DNA from 2 places in the Streptomyces sp. NBC_01003 genome. Region 1 is predicted to be linked to the other one. Evidence: riboswitches for the same ligand, from Rfam matches in the RefSeq annotation. Region 1 holds a riboswitch; the other holds the start of a gene.
What was found. A riboswitch is a leader RNA that binds a small molecule or an ion and turns the genes downstream of it on or off. The one in region 1 is predicted to bind cyclic di-AMP.
Positions count from the first base shown of each region.

Region 2: linked by a shared signal. The riboswitch ahead of OG698_RS44880 (transglycosylase SLT domain-containing protein) and the one ahead of OG698_RS20555 (NlpC/P60 family protein) in region 1 are both predicted to bind cyclic di-AMP.

Region 1 covers NZ_CP108707.1:4,512,478-4,528,429, forward strand. The annotation lists gene OG698_RS20520 (AAA family ATPase) at 1-504, opposite strand, end outside; gene OG698_RS20525 (SWIM zinc finger family protein) at 684-2,090, shown strand; gene OG698_RS20530 (DUF5691 domain-containing protein) at 2,153-3,793, shown strand; gene OG698_RS20535 (cobalamin B12-binding domain-containing protein) at 3,898-4,314, opposite strand; gene OG698_RS20540 (lipase family alpha/beta hydrolase) at 4,754-5,749, shown strand; gene OG698_RS20545 (M23 family metallopeptidase) at 5,971-7,587, shown strand; gene pcrA (DNA helicase PcrA) at 7,644-10,154, opposite strand; cyclic di-AMP (ydaO/yuaA leader) riboswitch at 10,422-10,571, shown strand; gene OG698_RS20555 (NlpC/P60 family protein) at 10,580-11,749, shown strand; gene OG698_RS20560 (tellurite resistance/C4-dicarboxylate transporter family protein) at 11,777-12,724, shown strand; gene OG698_RS20565 (hypothetical protein) at 12,726-13,079, opposite strand; gene OG698_RS20570 (NlpC/P60 family protein) at 13,373-14,443, shown strand; gene OG698_RS20575 (hypothetical protein) at 14,427-15,113, opposite strand; gene OG698_RS20580 (response regulator transcription factor) at 15,120-15,845, opposite strand; gene OG698_RS20585 (PspC domain-containing protein) at 15,842-15,952, opposite strand, start outside.
Region 2 covers NZ_CP108707.1:9,751,746-9,767,697, forward strand. The annotation lists gene yicI (alpha-xylosidase) at 1-1,004, shown strand, start outside; gene OG698_RS44865 (cellulase family glycosylhydrolase) at 1,024-2,748, opposite strand; partial or broken gene OG698_RS44870 (glycoside hydrolase family 43 protein) at 2,774-4,237, opposite strand; gene OG698_RS44875 (hypothetical protein) at 4,440-4,598, opposite strand; gene OG698_RS44880 (transglycosylase SLT domain-containing protein) at 4,657-5,409, opposite strand; cyclic di-AMP (ydaO/yuaA leader) riboswitch at 5,414-5,608, opposite strand; gene OG698_RS44885 (hypothetical protein) at 7,379-8,128, shown strand; gene OG698_RS44890 (nuclear transport factor 2 family protein) at 8,280-8,684, shown strand; partial or broken gene OG698_RS44895 (alpha/beta hydrolase) at 8,907-9,233, opposite strand; partial or broken gene OG698_RS44900 (IS701 family transposase) at 9,232-9,475, shown strand; gene OG698_RS44905 (hypothetical protein) at 9,512-10,093, opposite strand; gene OG698_RS44910 (RNA-guided endonuclease InsQ/TnpB family protein) at 11,035-12,207, shown strand; gene OG698_RS44915 (TetR/AcrR family transcriptional regulator) at 12,412-13,137, opposite strand; gene OG698_RS44920 (FAD-dependent oxidoreductase) at 13,166-14,290, shown strand; gene OG698_RS44925 (hypothetical protein) at 14,356-14,595, opposite strand; gene OG698_RS44930 (maleylpyruvate isomerase family mycothiol-dependent enzyme) at 14,693-15,514, opposite strand; gene OG698_RS44935 (hypothetical protein) at 15,910-15,952, shown strand, end outside.

The DNA.
Region 1 (15,952 bases):
GCCCTCGGACATGGCGCGCATGACGGGGCTGGGCACGAGGGCGTCCCGGCTCGGGCCGTGCGCGAGAAGTCGCGCATAGTTCCACCCGTAGCGGATCGCCTCCTCGGGGGTGCCCGCCGTGCCCTGCACGAGCAGCGTCGAGTCGCCGCTGACGGCGGCCGCGAGATGCTCGGAGACCCAGGTCTTCGCGGTGCCCGGCACACCGAGCAGCAGCAGGGCGCGGTCGGTGGCGAGCGTGGTGACGGCGACCTCGACGATGCGGCGCGGCCCCACGTACTTCGGCGTGATGACGGTCCCGTCGGGCAGCGTCCCGCCGAGCAGATACGTGGCGACGGCCCACGGCGAGAGGAGCCAGCGCTCCGGGCGCGGCCGGTCGTCCTGCGCGGCCAGCGCCGCGAGTTCGGCGGCGAAGGCGTCTTCGGCATGCGGCCGCAGTGCCTGCGCGGCGCCCTGGTCCCCCGCGGACGCGGCGCTCTTCTCGGTCGGTTCGACGGACACGGTCATGGCGATCCCCCTCGATTTCGGCCGGGCTCGGCCGGCACGTCCGGCACATCCCGAGCACTCGGCCGGGATGTGACTCCACCGTGCACCACGCCACTGACAATCACCGGTCGTACGCCGCTGACCTGTGCGAACACCCGCGCCACGACCGATTGTCAGTGGCGGGACCTACCTTCGAGAACATGACTCAGCAGGGGGTGCGCTGGACGGCGGACCAGGTGCTGGCACTGGCGCCTGACGCCCCGTCACGCAAGGCGGGAAGCAAACTCGGCGTCGCCGGACCTTGGTCGGAGGCGGGAAGTTCGGGCGAGGGGATGGTGTGGGGGCTCTGCAAGGGCAGTGGCAGCAAGCCGTATCAGACGGTCGTGGACGTCGCGGACCCGGCGGGCCCGGCCTACAAGTGCAGTTGTCCGAGCCGTAAGTTCCCGTGCAAGCACGCCCTCGGGCTCCTCCTCCTGTGGGCGGGTGCGGACGGCTCGGTGCCGGACGCGCAGACGCTTCCGGACTGGGCGGAGCAGTGGGCCGAAGGGCGCAGGAAGCGGGCGCGGACCAAGCGGGAGACGGATGCGGCCGGCGGCGCCGCCGCCGATCCCGAGGCCGCGCGCCGCAGGGCCGAGCGGCGCGCCGAGCGGGTCACGGCGGGCGCGAGCGAGCTGGAGCAGCGGCTCGCGGACCTGCTGCGCGGCGGCCTCGCCTCGGCCGAGCAGGCCGGTTACGGGATGTGGGAGGAGACCGCGGCACGCATGGTGGACGCGCAGGCGCCCGGACTGGCCGCGCGGGTAAGGGAGTTGGGTTCGATACCCGCGTCCGGCCCCGGCTGGCCCGTCCGGCTCCTGGAGGAATGCGCGATGCTGCACCTCCTCGACAGCGGCTGGCTGCGCCGCGACCTGCTCCCCGCCGGACTCGCCTCGACGGTCCGCTCCCGCATCGGGCTGCCGTCGTCGGCGGAAGGGCGGCCGGCCCGGGACCGATGGCTGGTCCTGGCGCAGTACGACACGGCCGACAGCCGGCTCACCACACGCCGGATATGGCTGTACGGGACGGAGTCCGGCCACACGGCGCTCCTCCTCTCCTACGGGGCGGCGGGCCGCGCCCCGGCGCTCTCACTGCCGGTCGGCCTGGCGCTGGACGCCGAGCTCCGCGCGTACGCGGGCGACGGGCAGCTCCGCGCCGACCTGGGCGAACAGTTCACGGCGCCCGCCCCAAGTCCCGTACGGCCCAAGGGGGCAGGTGTGGCGGAGGCGGCGGCTCGGTACGGGGACGCGCTGGGCCGCGACCCCTGGCTGGAGTCGTGGCCGGTGACGCTGAGTCGGGTCATACCCACGCCGGATGAGGCGAGCGGCAGCGGCAGCGGCTGGCAACTTGCTGATGCGGACGATGACTTGACACGACCCCATGCGGCGCGACCGGCCTCGGAGCGGCTGGCGCTCCCGATCACGCCGCAGGCCGCTTCGAGCCCGGGGCTGTGGCGGCTGGCGGCGCTGTCCGGCGGAGCCCCAGTCACCGTCTTCGGCGAATGCGGTCACCGGGGCTTCACCCCTCTCACGGCCTGGCCCGAAGGCCCGGGAGAAGCGGTGGCGCTGTGCTGACGAGCCGGACGACAGAGACGACGGAAACGACTACGCGGACCCATCCCCTGGAGAGGAGCGACATGAACGGACCTTCGACCGCCGGCGCCACACCCACCAGCACCACCACCGGTGACCCATGGGAAGAGCTGGTCACCGTCGCCCTGCTCGGCACGGACCGGCGGACGCCGCCAGGCCGCTCGACCGGCGCCGACGCACCCACCGCCCTGCTCGACGCCGCCGCCGTACAGACCGTACGACGGCGGGCCGGACTGCGGCCCGCACCCGCTGCCGCACTTCCGGCACGGGCGGCGGACGACCCGCGGCCCCTGCTCCCCGCCCCCGCGCGACGCAGACTGGCGATGCTGCTCACCGACCGCCCCGGCACCGGAGGCGGCCGCCGCGGCACGGCCCCCGACCTGATGGAGCTGCTGCCCCAGTGGCTGGCCGGGGCCAACGCAAAGGGGTACGCGGCCCCTCCGGATCTCCTCCCCGCACTCCTCGACGCGGCGCGCGGGCGCACGGATCTGCGGCCGCAGGCCCTCACGTTCGCCGGCCCGCGCGCACTGTGGCTGGCCCGGCTGAACCCGGACTGGAAGTTCGCGCTCCGTGCCGCCCCCGGCGGCGGCACGGCACTCCCGGCGCCCGAGGACGGGGCAGACGTGCAACGCCTGTGGGAGGAAGGCCTGTTCGCCGAGCGGGTCACACTCCTGGCCCGGGTGCGCGCACACAGCCCGGACGCGGCGCGGGACCTGCTCGCAACCACCTGGCCCGCCGAGCGGGCCGAGGACCGGCTGATGTTCCTCGACTCACTGCGGTCGGGGCTCGGCGACACGGACGAGCCGTTCCTGGAACAGGCATTGTCCGACCGCAGCCGCAACGTCAGAGCCACGGCCGCCGAGCTGCTCTCCGCACTCCCCGGCTCGGCGCTGGCAGCCCGGATGGCCTCGCGCGCCGCCTCCTGCGTCGCCGTCGACCGCACCCAGGGCGCGGCGACGATCACCGTCGAGGCACCGCACGAGTGCGACGCGGGCATGGAGCGGGACGGTGTCGCCGCCAAACCGCCGACGGGCCGGGGCGAACGGTCGTGGTGGCTGGGCCAGTTGGTCGAGGCGACGCCGCTCGGCTGCTGGACCGCGCGGTTCGGCGGGCGCACGCCGGAAGAGATCATCGCGCTGCCGGTGGCCGACGACTGGCAGGGCGAACTGCATGCCGCCTGGTGCCGGGCCGCTGTGCGCCAGCGGGACGCCGTATGGTCGCGCGCGCTCCTCGGCGCACCCGCCTCACCGGACGCCGGAGGCCCGGGCGCCGTATCGCTGTCCGAACGCGCGAAACTCCTCGGCGCACTCCCCGACGGTGAACGCGCCGAGTGGGTGGCGGGGTTCATCGCGACGCACGGCCTGTCCGAGGCGTTCCAGCTGCTCGGGGTCTGCGCGCAGCCCTGGGCCGAGCCACTCGGGCGGGCCGTGGTCGACGCGCTGAACATCGCGCGGGACGCGGGCAGTTACCCCTGGAGTTTCAGCGGCGTCATGGGCCTGGCCGAACGCTGCCTGGACCCCGCGGAAGCGTCCCGGCTCGAAGGCCTCACCGCCACCCCGGACGAACCGGAGGACGCGGCCCCCGGAGCCGGGGGCTACTGGTCGGAAGCGTTCCAGCGCCTGGTCAGCACGTTGCGCCTGCGGCAGGCGATGCGGGACGAGTTGAGAGGGGCGCAAGCGCAATAAGTACGGGGTGAGGCAGGGCAAAGGGGACTGTCCGGTTCGGGCGGAGCGAAGACCGCACACCGAACCGGCACCCCTGCGCCCTCACCCGGGAGGGCCCGGAGGGATCAAGCCCCGGCAGGCTGACGGACGTTCGCGTTGACCCAGTCCACGATCGACGCCGTCGTCGCGCCCGGGGTGAAGATCTCCGCGACGCCCTTCTCCTTGAGCGGAGCGATGTCCGCCTCGGGGATGATCCCGCCGCCGAACACCTTGATGTCCGCGGCGTCGCGCTCCACGAGGAGCTCGATGACGCGCGCGAAGAGCGTGTTGTGCGCCCCGGAAAGAATCGAGAGACCGATCGCGTCGGCGTCCTCCTGGATCGCCGTGTCGACGATCTGCTCCGGCGTCTGGTGCAGGCCGGTGTAGATGACCTCCATACCGGCATCGCGCAGCGCCCGCGCGATCACCTTGGCCCCGCGATCGTGACCGTCGAGCCCTGGCTTGGCGACCACCACGCGGATCGGACCGGCTGCCACACCCATCACTGCCTCCATGAAGCGACTTCTACCCGATACCTGACCTGATGCGTACCCGGGAAGTGAACGAACGTTATCGACAGCATCCCGCAACCGACCGTTTCGCGGTGCGGAGCGAGGGGGAAATCACACGTTGGGACACGTTCGCTGCGCGCCACAGCCGCCGCAGGCGGTTCAGAAGCCGCATACGGGGGCCTCTGGCGCAAGGGGAGCCGCAAAGAGACAGCCGCACCACCACACCGCCGCCGGCCGCGCGGCGGGCGGCACGGCGCATCGGCGCCGCGGTACGTACGGAGTTTTCGTAACGCACCGCGACGGTCACACACGGGCACCAAGGCGTCACAGCCCGCGTACGACGCGCATCGTCGGCCACCTCGGCGCATGCTTCCCATGAGGGCACACGGGAGACAGAGCCGTTTTCCCGGGTGCCGACGGGAGGTCGGCCATGAAGGTCACGAGCATCCTGCCTTTTCGCCCGCTCTGTCAGCTGATCCCCACCAGACTGGTGTTCCCCGCCAGACTGGCCGGGGTCTCCGTCTCGTTGTTGAAGGCGACCGCTCTCGAGGTCGCGATCCTCGCCGGGCACCTCCTGCTGTACCCCTCCGGCATCATCCAGGAGCGCAGGGCCGCCCCGGAGCTCCCTGCGCTCGGCTACACCCCCGCCCCCAAGGGCCTGGACGAGGGCGCCGACGATGCCTCGTACCTGACGGAGAGCACCACGCTGCCGGGGTCTGAGGCCCAGAACGCCCACAGCACCCCCGACAGCCTCAGCGCCCGCCTGCCGGTCACCGAGAGCAAGCCGCCGGTTCTCCTGCTGCACGGCTTCATCGACAACCGCTCCGTCTTCCTCCTGCTGCGCCGCTCCCTCGCCCAGCACGGCCGGCACCATGTGGAGTCGCTGAACTACTCGCCGCTGACCTACGACATCCGCACCGCCGCCGCGCTGCTCGCCCGCCATGTCGAGGAGATCTGCGAGCGCACGGGCCACGACCGCGTGGACGTCGTGGGGCACAGCCTCGGCGGACTCATCGCCCGTTACTACGTGCAGTGCCTGGGAGGCGATCTGCGCGTACGCACCCTCGTGTCGCTCGGCACCCCGCACAGCGGGACCACGGTCGCGCCGCTGATGAACGCGCACCCGATCGTCCGGCAGATGCGCCCCGGCTCGACCGTCATCGAGGAGCTGTCCCGGCCCGCCCCCGGCTGCCGCACCCACTTCGTGAGCTTCTGGAGCGACCTCGACCAGATCATGGTTCCGCTGGAGACGGCCTGCATCGACCACCCCGACCTCATCGCGCAGAACGTCCGCGTCACCGGCGTCGGACACCTCGCGCTCCCCGTCCACCCGGCGGTCGCCGCCGGTATACGGCAGGCACTCGACGCCGAGGAGACGGAAGGAGGGCGCGCCGCCGACGCGGTGGGCGGCCTGACGGTGGCGTGACCGTGGCGTGAACGTGCCCCCGGAACGGTCTCCGAACTGGCCAAACGTCGAACGATTCTCGAACGCAGGGCCAAAGCTCTGCCCACAGTCCGCCGAAAGACGGCCGAATGCCCGTTTCCTGCGAACGGGAAACCTGCCGAAGATTGTCGAGCCCGCGTACCGCCGGGTACAGTCACCGCACTGCTCTGGCAGCCCCTGTTGTCGAGGCGAAAGAGAAGTTGGTGAACGACCGTCACCCGTCGGGGACTCAGACCTCCCCGGCCCCGGCTCAGGACGCCGACTACGCGCCCTACGCTCCGTATGACCAGCAGAGCGCGCAGTACGGCGACTACACCGGTTACGACGGCTACGCCACCGGCGGTTTCGCGGCCGACCCCCTCTTCGGGGACCTTCCCGGCGCGCAGAGCACCGGCTCGTACGACAGCGGCCAGTGGGCGACCGGCGCGCACCAGACACTGACGACGCAGGACTCCCAGCACCACGACCCGTACGCGGCGCAGCAGCACGCCTCCGCGTACGGCACCGGCAGCTACGACACCACCGCTGCCTGGGGGACCGCCGCTCACGAGCAACTCGGCGGTATTCCGGCCCAGTCCGGACCGGACCATTCCGGCCAGTGGGACAACAGCGCGTGGGCCGACCAGACCGGGCAGTGGGACGCGAACGCCTTCGGGGCGCAGGCGCAGGGATTCACCACGCAGGACGCGTTCGCCACGCAGACCTTCCAGGCACCGGCGGCCTTCGAGACCGGGACTTACGAGACCGGAACCTTCGACGCGCAGGGCTTCGAGACCCAGGCGTTCGAGGCTCAGGCCTATGAGACGCAGGCGTTCGAGGCCCAGCCCTTCGCAACACAGACCTTCGAAGCGCAGACCTTCGACACCGGCGCGTACGACGCCACCGCGTGGAACTCCGCCGGCACCGAAGTCGACGACAACGACCCCGACGCACGGCACGAATACGGCCAACCCGACGCCCCCGAGCCCGAGTTGAGCCACAACGACGATCGCCACGACAACTACGGCGAGGACCTCGACGACGGCGAGGAAATCATTGCCCGCGACGAGCGGCCCGCCCCCGTCACCCCGGCCCAGCGCGCCCGCTCCCGCCGCCGCTCCCCCGCCAAGCGCTCCGCGCTGCTCACCGTCGCGGTGCCCTCGGTGTGCGTGATGGGTGTCGCGGGAGTAGCCGCGGCCTCCGTCGGCGGGCTCGGCGGCGACGACAGCAAGGACACGACGGCGGCCTCGGCACCGGACGCGACCGCCGTGAAGCCCTCTGTCGCCAACAACAAGCTCGACACACAGCTCGCGGACCTCTCCGCGGACGCGGGCGACTTCGCCGACCGGGCGAGCCGCACCCAGGAACGTATCGACCTCAGGGCCAAGCAGCAGGCCGAGCGGAAGCAGGCGGCGGAGGAAGCGGCGCGCAAGGAGCGGCTGCGTCCCAAGTTCGCCCTCCCGGTCAAGCAGCGCGGGCTGAGCGCGTACTTCGGGCAGGCCGGTATCAACTGGATGTCCGTGCACACCGGGATCGACTTCCCCGTCTCGTACGGGACCCCGGTGATGGCCGCGACCGACGGCACCGTCCGTACGCAGTGGAACAGCGCCTACGGGAACATGACGATCCTGACGGCGAAGGACGGCACGGAGACCTGGTACTGCCACCTCTCCAGCCACGCCGTCATGAGCGGACCGGTCAAGGCCGGCGACCTCATCGCGCACTCCGGGAACTCCGGCAACTCCACCGGTCCGCACCTGCACTTCGAGGTGCGTCCCGGCGGCGGCTCTGCCGTCGACCCGCTCCCGTGGCTCCGCAGCCACGGGCTCGACCCGACGTAGTAGGGCCGAGCCTCCGGCGGGCGGCCTCCCTACGGCTTCCCCACCGGCCTACAGAGCTACAGCTTCTCCACCGGCGCGTACCGCAGAAGCAGGCGCTTCGGCTTGGGCTCGCCGAAGTCGACCGTCGCCTCCGCGTTCGCCCCTGTGCCCTTGACTCCGACGACCGTGCCGAGGCCGAACTGGTCGTGCGTGACCCGGTCTCCCACGGACAGCGCGACGACCGGCTTCTCCGTCGCCCGGCGCGTGGCGAACGCCGGTGTCGCGCGCGAGCGCGACGACGAGAGAGACGCGGCGATACCGCTCGTCGGACCCGCCGACTTGGCGGGCGCCATGGCGCCGGTCCGCTTCCACTCCAGATGCGCGTCCGGGATCTCCTCCAGGAAGCGCGACGGCGGGTTGTACGAGGGCTGGCCCCAGGCGCTGCGCAGCGTGGAGCGCGTCAGATACAGCCGCTCACGCGCGCGCGTGATGCCGACGTAGGCGAGGCGGCGCTCCTCCTCCAGCTCCTTGGCCTGGCCGAGGGAGCGCATGTGCGGGAAGACGCCGTCCTCCATACCGGTCAGGAAGACGACCGGGAACTCGAGGCCCTTGGCCGTGTGCAGCGTCATCAGTGTGATGACGCCGGAGCCGTCGTCCTCCTCGTCCGGGATCTGGTCGGAGTCGGCGACGAGCGCGACCCGCTCCAGGAACTCGGAGAGCGTACCGACGCTCGCCTCGCCCGCACCCTCGGCCGCGCCGTCCGCCGTCGCGCTCTCCTGCTCGAACTCCAGGGCCACGGCCGCGAGTTCCTGAAGGTTCTCGATGCGCGTCTCGTCCTGCGGGTCCGTCGACGACTGCAACTCGGCCAGATAGCCGGTCCGTTCGAGCACGGCCTCCAGGACCGTGGCCGGGCCCGCGCCCGACTCGACGATCGTGCGGAGGTCCTCCATCAGCGTGTTGAACCGCTTCACCGCGTTCGTCGAGCGGGCCGCCATGCCGTACGCCTCGTCGACGCGGCGCAGCGCCTGCGGGAAGGAGATCTTCTCGCGCTGGGAAAGCGCGTCGATCATCGCTTCGGCGCGGTCGCCGATGCCGCGCTTCGGCACATTGAGAATGCGGCGCAGAGGGACGGAGTCCTCGGGGTTGGCGAGCACCCGCAGATAGGCCAGAACGTCCCTGACCTCCTTGCGCTCGTAGAAGCGGACTCCGCCGACGACCTTGTAGGGCAGGCCGACGCGGATGAAGATCTCTTCGAAGACACGGGACTGCGCGTTCGTCCGGTAGAAGATGGCGACGTCGCCGGCCTTCGCGTCGCGCGCGTCCGTGAGCCGGTCGATCTCGTCGGCGACGAACTGCGCCTCGTCGTGCTCGGTGTCCGCGACGTAGCCGGTGATCTGCGCACCCGCGCCCGCATTCGTCCACAGGTTCTTGGGGCGGCGGGATTCGTTGCGCTCGATGACCGCGTTGGCCGCGGAGAGGATGGTCTGCGTCGAGCGGTAGTTCTGCTCCAGCAGGATCGTCGTCGCGTCGGGGTAGTCCTCCTCGAACTGGAGGATGTTGCGGATGGTGGCTCCGCGGAACGCGTAGATCGACTGGTCGGCGTCACCCACGACGCACAGCTCTGCCGGCGGGAGGTCGTCCGCGCGGGGCGGCTCGTCCTCCCCGCGGCCGCTGTCGGCCGACCCCACCAGCTCCCTGACCAGCGCGTACTGCGCGTGGTTCGTGTCCTGGTACTCGTCGACCAGGACGTGGCGGAAGCGGCGGCGGTAGTGCTCGGCGACGTCCGGGAAGGCGCGCAGGAGGTGCACCGTCGTCATGATCAGGTCGTCGAAGTCCAGCGCGTTCGCCTCGCGGAGGCGGGACTGGTACATCGCGTAGGCCTGGGCGAGGGTCTTCTCGAAGCCGTCGGCGGCCTGACCTGCGAAGTCCTCCTCGTCGATCAGCTCGTTCTTCAGGTTCGAGATCTTGGCGCTGAACGACTTCGGCGGGAACTTCTTCGGGTCCAGGTCGAGGTCGCGGCAGACCAGGGCCATGAGGCGCTTGGAGTCGGCGGCGTCGTAGATCGAGAACGACGACGTGAAGCCGAGCTTCTTCGACTCGCGGCGCAGGATGCGGACGCAGGCGCTGTGGAACGTCGACACCCACATCGCGTTCGCCCGCGGGCCGACGAGGGACTCGACGCGCTCCTTCATCTCGCCCGCGGCCTTGTTCGTGAACGTGATCGCGAGGATCTGGCCGGGGTGCACACCGCGCTCGCCGAGGAGGTACGCGATGCGGTGCGTGAGCACGCGGGTCTTGCCGGAACCCGCGCCCGCCACGATGAGCAGCGGGGAGCCGCCGTGGACGACGGCCGCCTTCTGGTTCTCGTTCAGCCCGTCGAGGAGCGCCGCCGGGTCTAGCGCCGGGCGTGGGGCGCCGTCCCGGTAGTACGCGTCCCTGGCCGGGGGCACGTCGAACTTCCCGTCGAACAGGTCGTCCGGAATGTGCTCCGGAGCCGTGTCGTCCTCGGGCGGCGGCGGGGCATGCTCCTCACTGGCCTTCGAAGCCGTGAGGTCCGCCAGGAAGCTGTCGTCAAAGAGGCTGCTCATCGCTCTACGAGTCTAGGCCGCCCCACTGACACCCACGGCCGTCCCGGAAACTTCCCCCGACTTCACGGACCCGGCCACCTCTCGTAGTGCGGTAATCACCCTCAGCAAGGGTTACCGGAGGTCACAATCAAGATTGCCGAAGGTCACGAAAATGTATCGGGCATATCGAACATCAACCTTCACAGCAGCCACACGAGTTGGCTAGCGTGCTCCGCGGGCCACCCGTCCCCCCGCCGGTAACCGCGCCGCGAGCGGGTCGCCCCCGCTGAGTTCAGTACGCCGAAAGGCATGGAACCGGGGACCCACGACCTTTGGGGTGAATCGGCCGACGACCCGTCAGGGCGCGGCCGTAGGGCAGCCTTCCGAATCTCCGCCCGAACCCGACAGCTAACCCGGTAGGCGGTCATGGGAAGGAGACGCGACCCTTGGCGTCGCACCGCAAGCCACGCACCAGAACAGCCGGCCCCCGCACGGCCCCCGTCGCCGGCATCACCACGGCGGCCCTCACCTCCATCGCCCTGCTCTCGCAGACCGCGACCGCCGCCCCCTCCGCGCCGCCGAAGCCGAGCCTGGAAGAGGTCCAGAAGAAGGTCGACACCCTCTACCACCAGGCGGGCGTGGCCACGGAGAAGTACAACGCGGCCAAGGAGCGCACCACCAAGCAGCAGAAGCGCGTCGGCGAGCTGCTCGACGACGTCGCGCAGCGCACCGAGAAGCTCAACAAGGCCCGCCAGGAACTCGGCACCTTCGCCGCGGCCCAGTACCGCACGGGCGCCGTCTCCGACACCGCGACGCTGCTCCTCGCCGACGATGCGCAGGACTACTTCGACCAGGACCATCTGATGAGCCGGCTCACGAGCCGCCAGAAGAAGGCCGTCGACGACTATCAGACCGAGCAGGCCGCCACCACGAAGAAGCGCACGGAGGCGGCCAAGAGCCTGGAGACGCTGACCACTTCGCAGGCCACGCTCAAGAGCACCAAGAGGGACGTCCAGCAGAAGCTCGGTGACGCCCGCGAACTCCTTTCGAAGCTGACCGCCGAGGAGAAGGCGCGGCTCGCGGCGATCGAGAAGAGGAAGCAGGAGGCCGCCAGGAAGAAGGCGGAGGAGCTGGCGCGTCAGCAGGCCGAGGCGGAGGCCAAGCGCAAGGCGGCCGAGGAGGCGCGCCAGACGGAGAACCCGGGCACCGGCACCGGTTCGGGGACGGGTACGGGTACGGGCTCCGGGAGCACCGGCAGCGGTTACGCCACCAAGGCGGCGAAGGTCATCGCCTTCGCCGAGTCCCAGATGGGCAAGCCGTACGTGTGGGGCGCCACGGGCCCGGACTCGTACGACTGCTCGGGCCTCACGCAGGCCGCGTGGAAGGCGGCCGGCATCACGCTGCCGCGCACGACCTGGGACCAGGTCAAGGTCGGCACGACCGTCACCACGGCCGACGCCAAGCCCGGTGACCTGGTTTTCTTCTACGACGACATCAGCCACGTCGGCATCTACATAGGCGACGGCAAGATGATCCACGCGCCGAAGCCGGGCGCGAACGTCCGCGTCGAGTCGATCTACTACATGCCGATCCACAGCGTGGTGCGCCCGGCCTGACCGCCTTCGTGGGGTTACGTTCGGGCGGTGCGCGGCCCGAACGCAACCCCACGTCCCGGACCCACGTGGTCCCAGCTCCCACCGGCCGCCGGCGCCGCCGTCATGGCCACCGGCATCATTTCGGTCGGCCTGCGACTCACCGGATACTCGGTGCTGTCCGGCATCATGCTGGTGCTCGCCGCCGCCCTCTGGCTGCTCCTCGCGGCGGACTTCGCGAAACGGCTGGTGCGGGAGCGCGACCGCTGGGAGTCCGAGGCGGACACCCCGCCCGCGCTCACCGCGGTCGCGGCGACGACCGTCCTCGGCACGCGGATCTCCCTGTCCGGCTGGCAGATCCTGGCCGAGGCGCTCCTCGCTCTGTCCGCGCTCGTCTGGCCGGTGCTCCTGATCAACGTCGTACGGCACTGGAAGCCGCGGATGCCGGGGTCCGTGTTCCTCGGCTGTGTCGCGACGCAGGGCCTCGTCGTCCTGGCGGCGACGCTCGCGCCCGCGGTCGGCGCGCACTGGCTCGCGTTCACCGGGATGGTGCTCTTCTGGGGCGGGATCATCCTGTACTGCTTCGCGCTGCTCCACTTCGACCTGCGCGAGGTGGCCTCCGGCGCCGGGGACCACTGGGTCGCGGGCGGCGCGCTCGCCATCTCCGCACTCGCCGCGTCGAAGCTCGTCGCGACGGGTCTGTGGAACAGCGACGACACGGACGTCCTGCGCACCATGAGCTTCCTGCTGCTCGCGCTCGATGCTGCCTGGTACGTCGTGCTGGCGCTGGCGGAGGTGCGGTGGCCCAGGCCGCGTTACGACGTGCGGCGCTGGTCGACGGTCTTCCCGATGGGAATGACAGCGGCGGCGGCACTGTCCGTGAGCGCCGCCGCCGATGTGCCCTGGCTCAAGGGGCCGGGGCAGGTACTGGTGTGGATCGCGGTGGCCGCGTGGCTCGCCACCCTGTTCGGGACGTTCAGGTCCCGAACACCCGCCTGACTCAGGTCCAGAGCACCGCGATGAAGATGTTCGCGGTGGTCAGGAGGCCTACGAGGCCGAACAGCCCCTTGTCCACCTTCTCGTCGTCCCGCTTCACGTACACGAGGCCGAGGATCACGATCAGCAGCGCGAGCTTCACGCCGATCTTGATGTTGTTGACGGTGTTGTCGTCCGCCTGGTTCAGGCCCACCAGGACGACACCCGTGACCAGCATGGTCAGCGCGCCGTGCAGCATCGCCGGGACGAACCGGGCCGTTCCCTTGCCCATCGCTTTCATCTGGGTGAGGAACCCACCGAGGAGCGAGGCGATGCCGATGATGTGCAGGCCGACGAAGAGGTGGATGAGTACGTCCATGACCGTCGAGCCTAGCCGGGGCCTCACTGCCTCCATGAACCGGCCCGCACCGGTCCCGCGCCGGTCACATACGGTCATACCCGGAACACGAGGACCAGTTGCGGACAATCCGTCACCAACCCGTGACGGTCAGGTTTAGCGTCCTTCCTCAGGTGACCGGCTCCCCACCCCCGCCCCGCTCAGGGGCGGCAGTCGGGCACCTACCGCCGAGAAAGGTCCGGCGGCGGCCCGCTTCCCCTGTGCGGGCCGCCGCCGGACGCGTAAGCAGTACGTACCGGAAGGACGTGCCCCTCGTGTCGGCAGCGCACCGCAAGCCCCGACAGCGCTCGCTCACCGGCCCCACGGCCCGCACCGCGGCGACCCTCGCTCTCGCCTCCGCGGCGACCGCCACCGCCCTGGACGGCGCGGCGCACGCGGATCCCCGGCTCACCCCGAGCCAGGTGAAGGCGAAGGTCGACCAGCTCTACCAGGAGGCCGAGAAGGCCACCGAGAAGTACAACGGCGCCAAGGAGAAGGCGGACAAGGCCGAGAAGAAGCTCGGCTCCTTGCGGGACGAGGCGGCCCGCAGGACGGACCGGCTCAACACCCAGCGCGAAGCGCTCGGTTCGGCCGCCGCCGCGCAGTACCGCACGGGCGCCCTCGACCCGGCGGTCCAGCTCGTCCTGTCCTCCGACCCCGCCCAGTACCTCGACAACGCGGCGCTCGCCGACCGGCTCGGCACCCGGCAGGCCTCCGCGGTCGGGCGCGTGCAGCGCGAACTCCGGCAGATCGACCAGCTGCGCTCCGAGGCCGACGGCCGGCTCGCCGAGCTGCGCAAGCGGCAGGGAGAGCTGAGGAAGCAGAAAAAGACGGTCACCGGGAAGCTGGCCGAGGCGAAGCGTCTGCTCGACCAGTTACCGGCGGCCGAGCGCACCGGCGTCGGAGCGGGCGCCGGCGACAGCGGCGCGGCCGGCCGCGCCTCCCGCTCGGACTCCTCCCGCGAGGTGCCGTCCGGCGCCCTGCCCAAGGCCCCGGACTCCCGCACGGCGGCAGCCATCTCCTACGCCTACAGCGCCCTCGGCAGTCCCTATGTGTGGGGCGCCACGGGCCCGAACGCCTTCGACTGCTCCGGCCTCACCCAGGCCGCGTACCGCTCGGCGGGCATCTCCCTGCCGCGCACCACGTACTCCCAGATCAACGCGGGCCCTCGCATCCCGCGCTCCCAACTCCAGCCGGGCGACCTGGTGTTCTTCTACTCGGGCATCAGCCACGTGGGCCTCTACATCGGCAACGGCAAAATGATCCACGCCCCGAACCCGAGCGCCCCGGTCCGCATCGCCCCGATCGACGAGATGCCGTTCGCCGGGGCTACGCGGGTGGCGTGACGAGAGTGCCGTTACGGTGCTCGCGCGCCATGTGGTCGTACGCGAGGTCCGCCACTTCGGCCAGCACCCCGGGGGCCGCGGAGCCGCAGTGCGCGCGCAGCTGCGCGGCGAACGCCTCCGAGTCCCGGCAGAGGGCGAGCGCCTGTGTCACCTGGGCGATCAGCTCCGGCAAGAACTCGGCGCAGTAGGGGTGTTCGCTCTCTGTCGCCGCGCGGATCGGGTCCTCCTGGTCGGTGAAAGCCGGGTCGAGCCAGGTCTCGAGGCCGAGCAGCCGCGGAAATCTCACCGCCAGCTCCCAGCGGGCGAGCGGGATCTCCTCATACGTCGCCTCGGGTTCGCGGCACGCCATCCTCAGGAGCGTCGCCAGGTCGTTCATGAACTCGGGCACAGTCCGAGTTCCCGCCGCACGACTCCACAGGGTGCGGGCGGACGGCGGGCAGGTCGAGAAGAACTCCTCGGTGAACGTGTGGGCCAGATAGTCCAGTTGGGCCGCGGCCGGCTGCAGCGGCCAGGTCCAGTACGAGCGGGTGTACTCCACCCCCTGAATGCGCTGGTAGCGCAGCACCTGCCACTCCAGCGGATCACCCGATTCGGCCGCGTCGGCCGCGAGACCGACGAGGTGGAATATGGCGCCGCTGCTCAGCGCGGACTGCGGAAGACGCGTCGTCACCGCCCGTCACACCAGGCGTCGCGCCGTAGCCCACCGCGTCAGCTCGTGGCGGTTCGACAGCTGGAGCTTTCTGAGGACCGCCGAGACATGGGACTCGACCGTCTTGACGGAGATGAACAGCTGCTTGGCGATCTCCTTGTACGCGTAACCGCGGGCGATGAGGCGCAGGACCTCGCGCTCGCGCTGCGTGAGGCGGTCGAGGTCCTCGTCGACCGGCGGGGCGTCCGTGGACGCGAACGCGTCGAGGACGAAGCCCGCCAGACGCGGCGAGAAGACCGCGTCGCCGTCCTGGACGCGGAAGATCGAGTCGACCAGGTCCGTGCCGGTGATCGTCTTGGTGACGTACCCGCGGGCGCCACCGCGGATGACGCCGATGACATCCTCCGCGGCGTCCGACACGGAAAGGGCCAGGAAGCGGACCGGGTTGTCGGCCGCCGCCATCAACGGGGCGCAGCGGCGCAGGACTTCGACGCCGCCGCCACCGGGAAGGTGCACGTCGAGGAGGACGACCTCGGGGCGGGTGGCCGTGATGACCGTGACCGCCTGGTCCACGTCCGCGGCCTCGCCGACCACCTCGACGCCCGTCGTCTCCGTGCGGCCGATCTCCGCCTGGACGCCGGTGCGGAACATCCGGTGGTCGTCGACAAGGACCACGCGTGCGTGACGGCCGACCGGCTCCGTCTCCGGCTCGCTCGCCGCGGTCGCGTCCGGCTTGACCTGCTCGTCACTCATGGGGTCTTCTCCGCCCTCTTCATGGTCAGTTCGACCTCCGTGCCGCCGTCCGGCACCGCGCGCAGCCGCGCCGTGCCGCCGTTGCGCTCCATCCGGCCGATGATCGA
Region 2 (15,952 bases), 5.2 Mb from region 1:
TCGACATGGGCGTCGACAGCTTCAAGACGGACTTCGGCGAGCGCGTTCCGACCGATGTCGTCTGGCACGACGGCTCCGACCCCGAGCGCATGCACAACTACTACGCGCACCTCTACAACCGCACCGTCTTCGAGCTTCTGGAGAAGGAGCGCGGCAGCGGAGAGGCGGTTGTCTTCGCCCGCTCGGCGACGGCCGGCGGCCAGCAGTTCCCGGTGCACTGGGGCGGTGACTGCTTCGCCTCGTTCACGGCGATGGCGGAGTCGCTGCGTGGCGGCCTCTCCCTGTCGCTGTCGGGCTTCGGCTTCTGGTCGCACGACATCGGCGGCTTCGAGGGCACCCCCGACCCGGCCGTCTTCAAGCGCTGGCTCGCCTTCGGGCTGCTCTCCTCGCACAGCCGCCTGCACGGCAATGTCTCGTACCGCGTGCCGTGGGCATTCGGCGAGGAAGCGGTGGACGTGGCACGGAAGTTCACGCGTCTCAAGCACCGCTTCATGCCGTACCTGTACGGGGCGGCGGTCGAGGCGCACCGCACCGGCGTCCCCGTGATGCGTCCGATGCTCCTCGACTTCCCGGACGACCCCACGTGCCGGGTCCTGGACCGCCAGTACATGCTCGGCCCCGACCTGCTCGTCGCGCCGGTGTTCTCGGCGGACGGCGACGTCGAGTTCTATCTGCCCGAGGGCACGTGGACGCGGCTGCTGACGGGGGAGCGGGTCGAGGGCGGGCGCTGGCTGCGCGAGACCCACGGCTTCGACAGCCTGCCGCTTTTCGTCCGTCCCGGTGCGGTCGTCCCGCTCGGCGCGGACGACCGGCGCCCCGACGGCGACTGGGCCGACGGCGTCACCCTGCTCGTCGCGCCGGGCGCGCGAGACGTGACCGTGACGGTGCCGGACCACGACGGGAGCCCCGCCGCCGCGTACCGGGTGCGCCGGTACGCCGTCGACGGGGCGGTCACGGTGGAGGTGACGGGCACAGAACTTCCGTACGAGGTAAGGGAGTTGTAGCCCGTCCGGGCGTGCTTGGTCAGGAGACGGCGGTGCCGGTCACCGTGTCTCCCGACCGCGTCACCTGGTACGTGACGGTGGCGCCGCTCCAGAAATGGAAGGTGAGAGTCACCGGCACACCGTCCTTGAGGGAGTTCAGGAAGTCGGCGGTGAGCCTGAGCGTGCCGCCGTCGTAGTCCGGGGCGAACGCGGTGCCGAACTGCTGGTACGAAGTCCAGTCGGCCGGACCCGCGTCGGTGCCGTCGGCGTACTCGGCCTCCATGGTCGCCAAGGAGTCGCCCCGGAACTGGGCCGGGGCCGCGAAGGAGCCGGTCGTCCCCGCCGCGTCCGTGAGGAGTGGCGGGTCATACGTCGTCACGTCGATCCGCCACGGCACCCCGGACGAGAACCGGGCCTGAAGCGTCGCGTTCACCCCGTACGCGCGGTCCCCCGTCAGCCGCGTCAGAGCGGCCGCCGTCAGCGTGAGCCGGTCACCGGACACGGTGTAGTCGACGCCCTGGGCCAGCTTCGTGCCGCCCAGCCAAAGCCCCCTGAACGACGTGCCGTTGAGGTTCAGGGTGAGCGACCGGTCCGTGACCGGATCGGCCTTGCGGACGTACACCTTGTCGGACGAAGCGGTACCCGAGCGCGTCGTCCAGCTCGACTTGACGAGAGCGAAGAGGGCGGGGTCGCGCCACCGCAGCGTGTCGCGGTTCAGCAGCGAGAAAGGGTCCCACAGCGCGGTGGAGACGCCGTTGACGCGGGCTGTGTGACCGAGCTCCTCGAAGTACTTCAGGGCCTCGCCGCGCTCGACGTAGTCCTGATGCGTGTAGTCCGGGTAGCTCAGGAGCCCGTACTCGCCGAGGTACACCGGAATGCCCTTGGCGACGAACGTGTCGTGCATCCGCGCGAAGGCGTCGGTCATGTCCTGCTGGACGGTGGCGTCGAAGCGGGTGTAGCCGGCGATGTTCACGCTGAACGGCCAGAAGCTGTAGTAGTGGACCGTCGCGACCAAGTCGGGGTCGTCGAGCCCGTCGATGGTGGCTGCCAGGTCGTCCATGAGGGTCTGGTCCGGGGTGGCGCCGACGGTGGGCAGGACGAGGAGGCGCTGCGCGTTCGCACCGCCCGACGTGCGCACGATGCTGTGGAACGAGGTGTTGAGCTCGTCGACCAGCTCCATCTTCCGGGCGTCGTCGGCGTTGTCGAAGGCCGGTTCGTTGATGCTCTCGAAGAGCAGCGTGCGCGGTTCGTCCTTGAACGTGGTGGCGATCTGCTGCCAGGTCGCGCTGTAGCGGGCGAGCACCTGGTCGTGGTCGGTGGCCATCTTGTTGATCCACTGCCAGGAGTCGTGGTGCACGTTCAGCACGACGCGCAGACCGTCCGCCTGCGCCCAGTCGACCACCTGCCGAACCCGGCTCAGGAACGCGGCGTCGATCGTGTAAGGCGCCTGTGCCGACTGGTGGTTGCCCCAGGTGACGGGGATGCGCACGCTGCGGAACCCCTGGCTCTTGACGGTGTCGAAGAGCGCCTTGGTGACCGGCGGGTTGCCCCAGGACGTCTCATCGGGGATGGCGTCGAGGGTGTTGCCGAGGTTCCAACTGGGCTGCATGGCGGCGACGGAGTCCATGGCGGAAGCGGTCGCGGCAGGAGCGGGGCGGGCGGCCGCCACGGCCCCGGTCCGGGAGGCGCCGACGGTGGCGAGTAAGGCCAGCAAGAGGCCCGCCACCCATTCGACGCGGCGTCTGCAGCTCCGTGCTTGTCTCATGCGGGGTCCCTTTCAGCGGCTGAGTTCAGTGGTTCCGGTCAGCGGTCGAGTTCACCGGCTCGTAGCGAAACCAATCGAAGTGGGCGGTGCCGGTCGCGGCGTACAGGCCGATGACGCGGCCGGTGAACCCGCCGGCCACCTCGGTCGACAGATAGCGGCCGTCGAGGGCCGCGAGTGCGGTGAACGTGCCGTGCGGATCCTCGACGCCGAACGCGAGCGTGTCGGGGCCGGTGCGCGCGTCGCGCGGGCTGTCCGTGGGGGTCACGTCGACGCCGAGCACGAGCGGGCCGCCGGCCGTCGCCCGGGACGTGGAGGCCACCACGGTGCGCAGCGGTCCGACGCGGGCGATCACCCGTACTTCGGCGACGTCGGCCTCGATCTCGTAGTGGTGCCGCTCGTCGAGCCGGACCGCAAGGCCGCCGGTGCCGTCCGCCGGGTCGAGGTGGGCACGGACGCGGCAGGAGAGGTGCTGCTGCCGGTGGCCGACGAAGGTGACGTCGGCGGCGTCGGGACCGACCCCGAGGGCGTGGAGCGTCAGCCGGCCCGGCCGTTCCTTCGTGGTGCAGTGCCGCGGGGAGCGGTGGCGGAGCGAGATCCAGGAGGGCTGCAGATCGGCGTCGTCGAAGTCGTCCGTGAAGGGTTCGGCGGAGGCGGGCGCGGGCCCGGCCGTCGCCGGCGGGCCGACGACCGGCCAGCCGTCCTCCCAGGTGACCGGCGCGAGGAACGTCTCGCGGCCGAGCACGTGCCAGCCGGGGGTGCCGCCGCGCGGCCGCACCCCGAGGAACACCATCCACCACGTGCCGTCGGGCGCTTGGACCAGGTCGGCGTGGCCGGTGTTCTGGACGGGTTCGTCGGTGCTGCGGTGGGTCAGGACAGGATTGGCCGGGCAAGGTTCGAAGGGGCCGGTGGGTGCGGGTCCGCGGGCCACGGAGACGGCATGCCCGCGCTCCGTGCCGCCCTCGGAGATCAGCAGGTACCAGTGGTCGCCCACGTGGTACAGGTGCGGCGCCTCCGGGGCCTTGGCGCCGGGCGTGCCGGACCACAGCCGGCGCGGCTTGCCGAACGTCTCGCCGGTGTACGGGTCGATTCGGACCTGGGAGATCCCGGCGACCGTGACCCAGCACGCGCCGTCCTCGTCCCAGGCGAGATCCGGGTCGATGCCGGGGACGCCGGGCAGCGGGACCGGGTCCGACCAGGGGCCCGCCGGGTCGGTCGCGGAGACGAGCAGATTGCCGCCGCCCAAGCTCACATTGGTGACGACCAGCCAGAAGCGGCCGTCGTGGTGGCGCAGGGTCGGCGCGTAGATCCCGGCGGAGGAGGGTGTGTCCCAGGGCAGCCGCAACTGGCCGGGCCGGTCGAGGACGTTGCCGATCTGTCGCCAGTGCACCAGGTCGCGACTGTGGAAGAGCGGCACCCCGGGGACGTACTCGAAGCTCGAGCACGCGAGGTAGTAGTCGTCGCCGACGCGGCAGACGCTGGGGTCCGGGTGGGATGACCGGGCGTGGGTCTGCCATGCTGTCTCTCTCCATGGTGTCGAAGCGCTTCGATCCGCGGGGAGGATATGCATGGGGGTGATGGCGCGCAAGGGGTTGGACAGAACAGCAAAGGGCCCTGAAGTCCCGTCATACTTACGGGACTTCAGGGCCATGGCATCATCGATGCGCTTCAACTGGCAGTCGTCGGGCTTCCGTTCAGGCGGAGTGGACCGCGGCGTCCTCCGTGCTGAGCTGGGGGAAGCCCTTGGAGCGCAACTGCGCAGCCGCCGGATCCACGCGACGCCGCGGGTGCCAGTCCGTCACCGTCCGGCACGCCGCCGCGACCTCTACCAGGAGGTCCTGCTTGTAGGGCACGCACGGCGCAAGCCTGGTCTGCCTGTGACGAGTGCGAGCCTCATTGTGGAACCGGCTGTCAGTACGCGCCGTTCACGTTGTCGATCGAGCCGTACTTGTCGGCCGCGTAGTTGCAGGCGGCGGTGATGTTGGCGACCGGGTCGTAGCTGTCCATCGACGTGCCGGGCACGTGGTACGCGGTGAACGTGGGGTCGATGACCTGCAGGAGCCCCTTGGACGGGGTTCCTGCGACAGCGTTGGAGTCCCAGTTGTTGATGGCCAGCGGGTTGCCGGAGGACTCGCGCATGATGTTGCGGTGGATGCCCTCGTAGGAGCCGGGAATGTTGTGCTTGGCCATTATGTCGAGCGACTCCTTGATCCAGCCGTCGAGGTCGTTGGTGTAGGACTTCTTCGCCGGGGCAGCGGCGAGCGTGGTCCGGACCTCGGAGCGGTCAGCCCGCTCGGCGGACGCCCTGGTGGCTGCCGGCTTCTGTGCGGGCTTGGCCGGGCTCTTCTTGCCGAGCGTGAGCTTGACACCGGGGTGGATCAGCCCCGGGTTGTCACCGACGGTGGCTCGGTTGTCCTGGTACAGCTTCTTCCAGCCGCCGCTCAGAGAGTGCTCTCGGGCGATCTTGGCGAGGGTGTCGCCTGCGGCGACGACGTACGTCGTGGGGACCGCGGCGCTCTTTGCGGCCGGGGCGGCCTGCGCTGCGCCGGCGCTGGTCGCGCCGAGCACCGGAAGAACGAGCACAGCCGCGCCCGTGCCTGCGGCGGCGATTCCCCGGGTGAGCGAGATGGACTTGGGGCGGCGGTGCTTTCCCTTTGAGGGCATGACGAGTTCCTCTCCGTCGCCTGCGAGGTGAGCTGTCGGGTTCGGACGGGAGATGTCCGGTCGCACTGCGAATGCGACTTCACCCCGAGCCGTTCCGGAAACCAGATCGGCGGCTTACCTGGGTCCCCCGCTCCTGCCGTGCGTAACCGAGTGGGTGGGAGGGATTCCGGACAGCGGCAGGATTCGGCGTTCCATCCGGATTGACGGTGACATTAGGCGAGAAAGCACGGACAGAACAAGACCAGAATTCCGATAGTGGAATGTGAGAGCCCTGACTCTGGTGATCAGAACCCGCCGCTCTCTTTGATCGAAAAGCCCAATCTTCTTTGGGCGCAAGGGAAGTGGGCTCAGCGGAGTTCGGGGCCCGCGTCCGTCCGTGTGACATGGTTCACTGAATAGGATGCGGGTTGGGATGACGGTCGATGTCATATCGGAGTGCGAAATTTCGCATGAACGCTCGCGATACAGGCAGATCTCCCTGTATATCGTTAATTATGCGAAAGGGTATTTTTTAGCCCAAAGATGGACATAGCGCCATGCCGCTTTGGGTGCCAGAGGGGGCGTATCGCCATCAATGCCGGCCCGGTCGCGCGGACCGACGGGCGTCCCAGCTGCAGAGTTCATGCGCGGGTGTCGATCGGATGGTGCCTGAACGTGGTCTTGTGCGGTCCGGCTGAGGGATCGACTGAGGTGAGGTCGGCGGACTCGATCATCGGAGTGCACTTCCCGCCGACCTGCTGGGCTCGCGGGATACCCGGGGGCGGGTAGATGAGGCTCCGATGTTGTACTGGGAGATTTTGCCGGCTCAGGATGTGAGTGAGCTCAGAAGGCGGTCTCCATGTGATGGGGATTCAGTTGCCGATCGTCGCTGGTATGCCAGTGAAGGTTTCGGCTTGGGTCGGGAGGAGGCTGCTGAAATCCTCTGCCGACTACGGTTTTCCGGGCAGCTATCTCTCTGCGTGGTAGGCCTGTTCAATCCCGGGCCTCAGTGGTCGACGCGGCGAGGAACGGGAACTCCGCACGCGCCTGCGCCGGGTCGAACTCGAACCGATGGTCCGCCGCGAAGAAGCGCAGGAATAGGGGCAGTTACTCGGGCGCATGGAACATGACGGCAACGTCGGAGTTGCGGCGCGGGTGCAGACAGAGGAGCGGACACCCCGACTCACCGCACTTCGACGACCAGGCCGAACGCCACGCCAAGGGCGACCTTCGGCCGGCCTACTTCTATGCGGATGGCCTGAAGGCTCACATCGAGCGTAGGTACTGGCCGGGCGGGTGAGGCCGGTCGCCCTGGCCGGGGCGGGCACAGTGCGGACATTCGCGCCGCACGCGCGTCTGCCTGCCGCTCGCGGTGAGGGGCGCGCGCTCCCCGGGCTCCCGTACGAGAGCAAGAAGGGGAGGGGCTTCTCTACTCCCTGAGCCGCCTGTGCCGATCACCTTCAACTCCCGGCTGATCGACGTGCGGGGCCCAACTGTCAGGCGGTGGACTGCCTGTGGCCGCCGCAATGATTGATTCTGCTTGGAGTCGCACGGTTGCGAGCATGTATTGACACTCCTCGGGTGGGGCGCCATAGTCTTCCGCAGGCAATTGGGCTGCAGGGTTTTGACGAACGAAGAATGTGCCTGCTGGTGCGGCAGCTGTCGCTGCAATGCCCCTTCGGGGGCACGTAGCAGCACGCTGCGCGGGAATTGACCTTGTCAGGTGCATGGCGATTTGTGCTCGGTGGTGGCCTTCCCCTCGCTCCACGTCGATGGGAGAGAACTCGGCACTGGGGCACCGGTGCCCGGAATGCGCGTAGAAGCGGGAAAAGGAGTGGGCGACGGCCCAGGAGTTGGGGCGACAGAGCCACCTCAGCCGTGTCGCGGACACCGCGGCGCAGTCGTTACCGCCTGCAGCACTCATGCGAGTAGGCGGTGCCCAGACGTTCACCACCCCGCTCACCTCCAACACCCCCTTGAGGAGCATCAGATGAAACGAGCGTTGACACGCATTGCGGTAGCAGCCCTCGCCGCACTCGTCCCGTTCATCGCGGCACCTGGCGCACAAGCGCAGACCTTCGGCGGGAACGAACTACTGTCGTGGACGGTAAGCGGGGCTCCCAGCGAGGGACTGACATCCCTCAACTTCCCGATCACCGTGAACACCGGCACCGCCCATGTGTCCGGGACCTACTTCGCGATGCAGTACGGGTTCACCGGACAGAGCGACATCGGGTACGCAGGACTGCAGCCACGGCCGGATGCGAACGGGCACCAGCGCCTGCGTGGGGTGTTCTCCTCCTTCATCAGCGGCACGACAAGCACCCACGCCAACTGTTCGGACGGGGCTGACGGCGGCGCCGGCGTCAGCTGCGGAGTGGACTTCGACGCCGTGTACGGCCACACCTTCCGCGTCGAGATCGCCCGGGTCGGCACGGACACCTGGTCGGGCACCGTCGTCGACACCAACAACGGTCAGCAGATCCCCGTCGGCACCTACAAGTTGCCCGCCGGCTCCGGCAACCTGAAGGCCTCCCAGGCGGGCTTCATCGAGTATTACAACGTTCCGAGCTGCGACCAACAGCCGCGGTACGACGTCACGTTCGGCGGACCGTCCTCCGGATCCCTGTCCGGTTCGACCAAGTGGGTCAAGGAATACGGAGAGTGCGCCGGCTACGGCAGCACCCAGGTGACCACGGTCGGCGCAGGTGTGCACGTGACCCGCGGCAGCGCGGGTTAGCACGCCTGCGGCAGGGCTTTGGTGTCGGCCCTTGGGGCGATGTCGCGGCTGCTGGATCGACCTCGGGCCGATGGCTTGCCAGGGGCGGCCTCTCCGAGGCCGCCCCTCGATCACGCGCCTGCCGCCGACGCAACCTGTAACGTCGACATGCATGACAGCAGAGTCACCGGCGCAGGCTGTGCAACGCTTGTTCCCGCTGCTCGCCGAGGGGAAGAGCGCGGAGGCGGCGGCGCTGTTCGCCGACTCGGTGTCGTTCTCCATCCCGCACCCGCCAGGCATTCCCTGGGTACCGGAGGTCGACTCGGCGGAGGGCATGCGGAGGTTCTTCGAGCTGCTGCAGACCCATGTGCAGGCCAAGGAGTTCGACCTCCGCCAGGTCATCGCCGAGGGCGAGGATGTAGTGCTCATCGGACGCATGGTCTCCGAGGTCAAGAAGACGGGCCGGGACATCGACACCGCGTTCGCCCTGCACACCACAGTCCGGGACGGACGGATCACCCGCTACCACCTCTACGAGGACAGCTACGCCGTCGCCAAGGCCTACTTCGACGACTGATCGCCAGGCGGGCTCGCTCAGCTTCTGACCTCAGGCCTCGAACGTCGCATCGCACGCACTCACGGACGCGCTGCTCTGTGAGAAGAGGCCGGTGACCTCGCCAGTCGACCCGGCGTTGCCGGCCGAACACCGGCGTGAGCCGCCTACTGCCTGCTGCGGCCTGACGGCCCGGCCCCACATCAGGTGCCGGGCGAAGAACCGGTCCCCCTCGTCCACCTCGAATCACGGGGTACCAGCGTCCCCGCCCAGATTGGCGTGCAGCGTCTTCTCCTTGGTGCCGAAAGCATCGAACAAGTCCAGGGCCAGTTGCCGGTCGTTGCCTTCGTCATCCCACTGCAGCAGGAACCGCACCGGAATGGTGACCTGATGGACCTCCTCGCGCTGGGCGCGACGCACGTAACTCCCGGCGAAGAGACCGGCGGCTGAGATGCGCGGCTCGACCACCGCCAGCCGAATGCCGATGACGGCCATCCCCGAGTCCCCGACCCGGCCGCCGATCTCGGGCAGCGAAAGGAGGGCGTTCAGGATGGTCCGCCATTCCGGGACCGGCGACGTGGTCCACGGCGGCAATCCGAAGCTGCGCACCACCATGGAGGAACGCGGTACTGGCTACGTCCTCGCGGTGGCCCGCACCCACGAAGGCACCACCCAGGCAGGGAAGTTCCGCGCAGACGCCCTTGCCGACAAGCTACCCAAGCGGGCCTGGCAGAACCTGTCCGCCGGGGCTGGTGCAAAGGGGGAGCGCTTCTACGACTGGGCCCACATCGACCTGCATCGCCGGCCCGATTCCGACGGGCCGGCGATGCCGCGTGCTCGGGATGGTGGTGTCACCACTCGTCGTGGTCGCAGATCACCCGGAAACTGCCCACGACCGCGTCCTCGACGAAGACGCCTCCCTGGCCGCTCCCATGGCCGGTCCGGGGCGCGACACCATAAGTGGCGCCGTAGGGGCCGACCGTGGCCACCGGCGCACCGTTGTCGCAGTTGAACCCGCGGTAGACCTCAACGGTCGCGTCGCTGTCGTTGTCGATGCTGAAACTGCTTGAGCCCAGCCCACTGGCAGCGGGGATGCAGCCCTCCGTGCGGGCGGAGTACGTCCGTTCGTTGAAGTGGATTCGTCCCTCCTTCCTGCCGCCGTAGCCACGGTCACGGCCCTCGTGGCCACGACCCTCGTCACCCCTGCCGTCAGCGCTGTCGGTACCGAGGGGAGCCGTCGCGGGGGCGGCCTGCTTGGCGGGCGGGGCAGCCTGCTTGACGGGCGGGGCAGCCTGCTTGGCCGGAGGTGCGGCTTGTTTGGCCGGAGGGGCGGCCTGGGTCGATTCGGATTGCGCGGCATAGGTGATGCCGGCGGTGGCAAGGACCGCTGCGCCTACCATGGCGGCGGATACGGCGAACAATCGCGTGGGCATGTCAATCCTCCCTGTCTCGGAGACGCCAGCTGGACAGCCGACATGCAACGAACGTAATAATCGGCTCATCGACTGTCATTTCAGGACGGCTCAAGGTGTGACATCAGGCTGCCGATCGAGTGGAATCCCTGAGTTTGGTGCATTACTCGGAGTTTTCTGACATGGCGCCAGAATCCCGGTCCAAGCGAGGCCGCAGTGCAGCCGGGGATGACAGCGGTACGGCCCGGCTGCCGCACATCTGACGGCAGCAGGCCACGCGGGGAGCGGGATGCCGGCCGGACCGGCCGGCCGCGTGATCCGTGGTGAGCCGTGTCCCCCACCTCGCAGGGCAGTACAAATAGGCTCCGGGTAGCGGAACATCTTCAGGTTGCAACGGCCACCGAGCGCCGCGATGACGCGAAGTGTCTCGCTCAGCCAGCGCCGCCGACCTCATGCACACCACGGTGCCCGGTCAGGTCCCGCAGTGTGGGCTCGATCCGCTCGCGGGGCCTGACCGACGCCACCCCGGCCGATAGGTCAAGTACCTGGCCCGTGACTACGGCAGCGCCGCGTGTCATCGGCGACTGCAGAGTCCGGCTGGCTGCGAGAACCGAGGGGTCGCCGTGGAGGACCTGTGGGTGGCGGGACTGGCGCGCAGCAAGCTGGCCAAGTCCGTCCACGACGTCGGCTGGTCCTCGTTCGTGCTCATGCTTCAGCGGGTTCTTGCGAGGAACCCCTCAGGCGTTCACGCCCTGGAGGAATCGCATCCACGGGGTGCGACGCGGAGCGTCGCCGTGATGTGCCGCAGGACAACACGGGCCGCGGAGCGGCCGGGAGGCGTTCCGGCGGAACGGGGCTACGGCGGTGTGCGCGTGGGAGGGGCGGGGCGGGTTTCGCTCGTTCGGGTGGGGCGGGGGCGAACGTGTGGTGGGTCTTCGTCCAGGTGTATAGGTTCGCTGGTCGTGAAGCTGGTGGTGCGGGTGAAGCTGCTGCCGACGCCCGTACAGGCGGCGGCACTTGAGGCGACCCTGCACACCTGCAACCAAGCGGCGACCTGGGCCGCGTCCGTCGCCTTCGAGAAGGAGGCGCGACGTCCGCTGGAGCTCCGCAAGCACACCTATGCCGAGATCCGCTTCCGGTGGGGACTGGGCGCGCAGGCCGCCCAGCACGCGATCAAGAAGACCTGCGACGCCTACACCGCCCTGAAGGCGAACCTGCGTAACGGCCGCTACGGGCGGCCCGGTTCCAGGCGGCACACTCGCGCCTCGGGCAAGCCGGTGGTTTTCCGGCCCCAGGCGGCGCAGCCTTACGACGACCGGATGCTGTCCTGGCAGCACGAGCAGCAAACGGTGTCGATCTGGACCACCGCAGGCAGGCTGAAGAACGTGGCGTTCACCGGGCAGGCCGAGCAGCTGGAAGTCCTGGCTGCGCACCGGCGGGGTGAGTCCGACCTGGTGTTCCAGGGCGGGAAATGGTTCTTGATCGCGACCTGTGAGATCGCCGAAGCCGCCCCGAACACTCACCCGGCCGGATTCCTCGGCGTCGACCTGGGCGTCGTGAACATCGCGGTCACCTCCGACGGCGAGCGCCACTGCGGCAGGCGGATCAACCGCAAGCGGGAACAGGATCGCAAGCTGCGGTCCGAGCTGCAGAAGAAGAACACGAAGTCCGCCAGGCGGCGGGCGAAGAGGCATGCGGGCAAGGAAGCCCGGCGCGCCAAGGACATCAACCATAAGATTTCGAAGCGGATCGTGGCGGAGGCTGAACGCACCGGTCGCGGGATCGCCCTGGAGACACTCACGGGCATCCGCGAGCGGGCACGGCTGAGAAAGCCCCAACGCACCACGCTCCACTCCTGGCCCTTCGCCCAGCTCGGCGCCTTCATCGCCTACAAAGCGAAGAGGGCCGGGGTGCCGGTCGTCTACGTCGATCCGGCCTACACCAGCCAGGAATGCTCGAAGTGTCATCACACCGCTCGCGGAAACCGGCCCTCCCAGGCCGTCTTCTCGTGCCGGGTCTGCGGATTCGTTGATCACGCAGACCACAACGCGTCCCACAACATCCGCCAACGCGGCTGGATGGCGTGGGTCTGGGGGGCCCGGTCAACGGCCCCTGAACTCACCCTCATCACGTGAGAACTGGACGCAGCCGAACCCATCACAGCCAGTGATGACTCGAGCAGCAAGCCCGGTCGTTCACGACCGGGTAGTTGACTCCGAAGTGCAAGTCAATCACGCTGAGTTATCGGTAGAGTCCGGCCGCCCTCGGATCGCGGCAGATCCGGATGTCTGATCAGGGCGCATCGGCTTCCAGCCGGCCGCTGGCCGCAGAGCAGTCGGTCACGTGCGGGGTCGGCTGGTGATGCCGTCCAAGACGGTGGTCAGGTTGTGGTCGAAGGTTTCCTCGGCATCGAGGTGGGCCCCGTCGATGACGAGCCGGGCGACGGTGGGGTACCTGCCGGTTTTCAACATGCGTGTGAGGTAGGGGCCGAGGCTGGCCTGAAAGGCGGCTTCATCGGTGCCGGTGGAACGGGCGGTGCGTCGCTCGGTGACCTCTCTGCGGATCGCTCCGATGATGAAGGCGTTGAGGGCGCCCAAAGCCCGCTGGAGATCGTCGATGCCGCGCACGCCGGGGGCCTGGCTCAGCGCCGCCGCGGTCGCTTCGCCCACGGCGAGCGCGTGAGGTCCCAAGTGCGGCCTTCCGCCGAGCAGGTCGGAGAACCACTCGTGATCAAGGGCGGCATCGCGGGTCGCGTGGGCGATGGCCAGTACCGTGGCGCGCCACGCGGAGAGCTGGGCGGCCTCGGCGATCCGGGCATAGACGACGTCGACCATCAGATCGAGCAGTTCGGATCTGTTGATCACGTAGTCGTAGAGCCGCATCGGACCGACGCCGAGTTCTTTGGCGATCTTGCGAACCGACAGGCCGTCGAGGCCGTGTGCGTCGGCAAGCCGGATCGCCGTGGCGGCGATCTTCTCGCGGTTCAACGGCACTGGCGCCGCCCGCGGCTGAGGTTCGGGCCGTTCCCAAACGGGCAACGATTCGTTACCGTACGGTGTATCCACAAGGACAGTGTACGGTAACGGAGTGGGAATGCGAATTGCGATCGCCGGTGGCGGCCTTGGTGGGCTGACGCTGGCACGAATCCTGCATCAGCACGGCATCGATGCGGTGGTGTACGAGCGCGAGGCAAGCCGATACGCGCGGCCGCAGGGCGGCGCGCTCGACCTGCACCCGGAGTCCGGGCAACAGGCGCTGGCTGAGGCGGGTCTCGCCGGCCGGTTCCGGTCGGAGGCGCGGCCCGAGGGCGAGGAACATCGCATCGTCGACCCGACCGGACGGACCCTGGTACACCATGAGCCGCAACCTGGCTCATTCTCCGGACGTCCCGAGATCGACCGGAGGGCACTGCGTGATCTTCTGCTCGATTCCCTCCCCGGTGACACGGTTGTCTGGCGGCACCGGCTTGTCGCGGCGATCCCGCGACCTGAGGGGGGCTGGGAACTGACGTTCCATGGCGGCCACCGAGCCGACTGCGACATCCTCATCGGCGCGGACGGCGCGCGCTCGATCGTCCGGTCGCTGCTGACCGACGTCCAATTGTCCTATGTGGCCACGCTCGTAGAGCTGAACATCGAAGACGTGAACCGGCGCCATCCGGATCTCGCCGAGCTGGTCGGCCCCGGGAATTTGTGGTGCGTCGGCGTGAATCAGATCCTGGCGGCACAACGCCTCGGCGACGGCAGCCTACGTGTCGGGATCTCGCTGCGCGCAGAGGATCGCCCCATCGACACATACCGTAGTAAGCGCGCTCTGCTGGACGTGTTCGGTGGCTGGGACCCACGCCTCACCGCACTCATCGAGGCCGGCGACAGCGCGCCGACGCAGCGCTCGATCGAAGCGATGCCCATGGGTACGCGCTGGTCCAGCCGGCCGGGCGTCACCCTCATCGGCGACGCCGCGCACCTCATGCCGCCGGTCGGCGAGGGCGCCAACCAGGCCATGCTCGACGCCGCCGAACTCGCCGGCCGACTCGCCGCCAACCCCGCCGACCCGGACTCGGCGATCCGGACGTACGAGGAGGCGATGTTCGCCAGGATTCACCCGATCGCCGAAATGTCCGCACGAGTCCAGGCGATGATGCTGTCCCCAACAGCAGCGGAGGACATCGTCCGCTTCTTCACGGCCCGGCCCGCCGAACCGGCATCCGCAGACTGAGAATGCCTGTGCAATCGATCGAGGCGCAAACGCCCGAACCCTGCCCTCTACAGACCCGCATCTGTTCAGATCGCCGCGTCGTGGAGCGGGGCCGTCAGTCCGTTTGCTCCCTTGCGGGGGTGAGGAGTTGGAGCCGGTCCGGCGCGTGAGCCTCGCGCCCGGGGCCGTGTGTGCTCGGCCTGCCGCATCAGCTGTTCACAGTCGGACACGTGCGTGGGAGCCGGCGTCTCCGGGTGCTCGTACCGGTGGAACAGCAGCGTGCCGGCCATCTCGAGGGCGTCGTCGCCGGGCAATACCGAGCGCACCGAGTCCAACGTCTGCCACAGCCGCTGTGCCCGGCGAGGATCCCCGGCGCCATGCGCACGCGCCGCAGCCAGGCTTCGACCCCGCGGTCCATCGTGGTCAGGGTGCCTTGAAAAGAGCCGGGAAACGCGGAGCGAGCCAGGGCTTGCGCCCCCCGACCAGGATGCGGCCCTGAGCGAGGGCGCCCCACTGGCCACGGCGCCCGAGCGCCATCAGGAGAAAGGTGACCGGCTCGATGAGGATCGTGCAGTCCGCGCGCCCCGGCAGTCGCTCGCCGACCGACACCGCGCCCCCGGCCACCTGCACGTCGAACCGGCCGCCACCCCACAGGCGGATCGTGTAGCGGACGCTCAGCCCGGCGGTGCCGGACGCGTCGGTCACCCGTGGCATCGCCGTCAGCATGAAGGGCAGCGTCAGCCGCACCCGCTCTCGGTCGATCATGTGCGCATGTCCCAGCGCGCGGGCGAGATCGTATCCGTGTCCCAGCATGTGCGTGAGCAGATACGAGCCCAGCGCATCCGGTCCCATCGGACCCAGCGGACTGACCACGGTCCCTTCCGTGCCCCGCTCCTCCAGCGCCCTCAGACATGCGGCGGCCTGCTTCACGATCATCCCGGCCAGCGGCTCGGCCTCCCGCTCACCGAACGCGGCGAGCGCCTGCTCGTTGGCCGTGGCAAGACTCTGCGGTGTGCCGTCTCCGTAACTGCGCGCATGTCCCGCCGCGATGTCCGCCATCAGTTCGTTGGCCAGCGCCAGATGCGCGGCCGCCTCGCCGACGCTCCACTGCGACCCCGGCACCCGAAGCCCCATGTCGGCGCCCGCGCGCAGCAGTGTGGCTATCTCCTCGGCCGTGTCTCGTATCGCCGCACCGAGCCCCTCGGGCACCGCGCTCCGCGTGTCCGGCCCCACCACTGGTTCCATGCCGTCCCCCTCATTTGCGTTCCCGCACCCGGTGTTCCGCCCGCAGACTCTCACGGATCACCCGGCGCGCCGACAGCCCGGAGCCCTGTGCGGCCCCTGCCAGGTTGTGGAGAGCCTCTAAGGGGACGGTTCGGTGAGCGCTGTGCTGGTACAGACGTACTTTCTGTTCCTCGAAGGGGACATGGACGACGCGGTGATGGCCTTTGGTTCAGTCATGGGCGCGCGGCCCGACGTGGCATGGGGCGCTGCACCCCGGTTCAGCGATGCGCGCTTTCTCGGCGCGGTGAGTGCCGAGCCGCTGGCCGAGGCGTGGCTGCGGACGTTCGACTACGGCCACGACCTGGACACCGACGAGATGCGTAAGCGGTTCGCGGCCCTGGCTCGATGCCATCGAGGTGGCGTCCGAACGCAGTCCCGTCCCGGAGTCGCCGGCCTCCA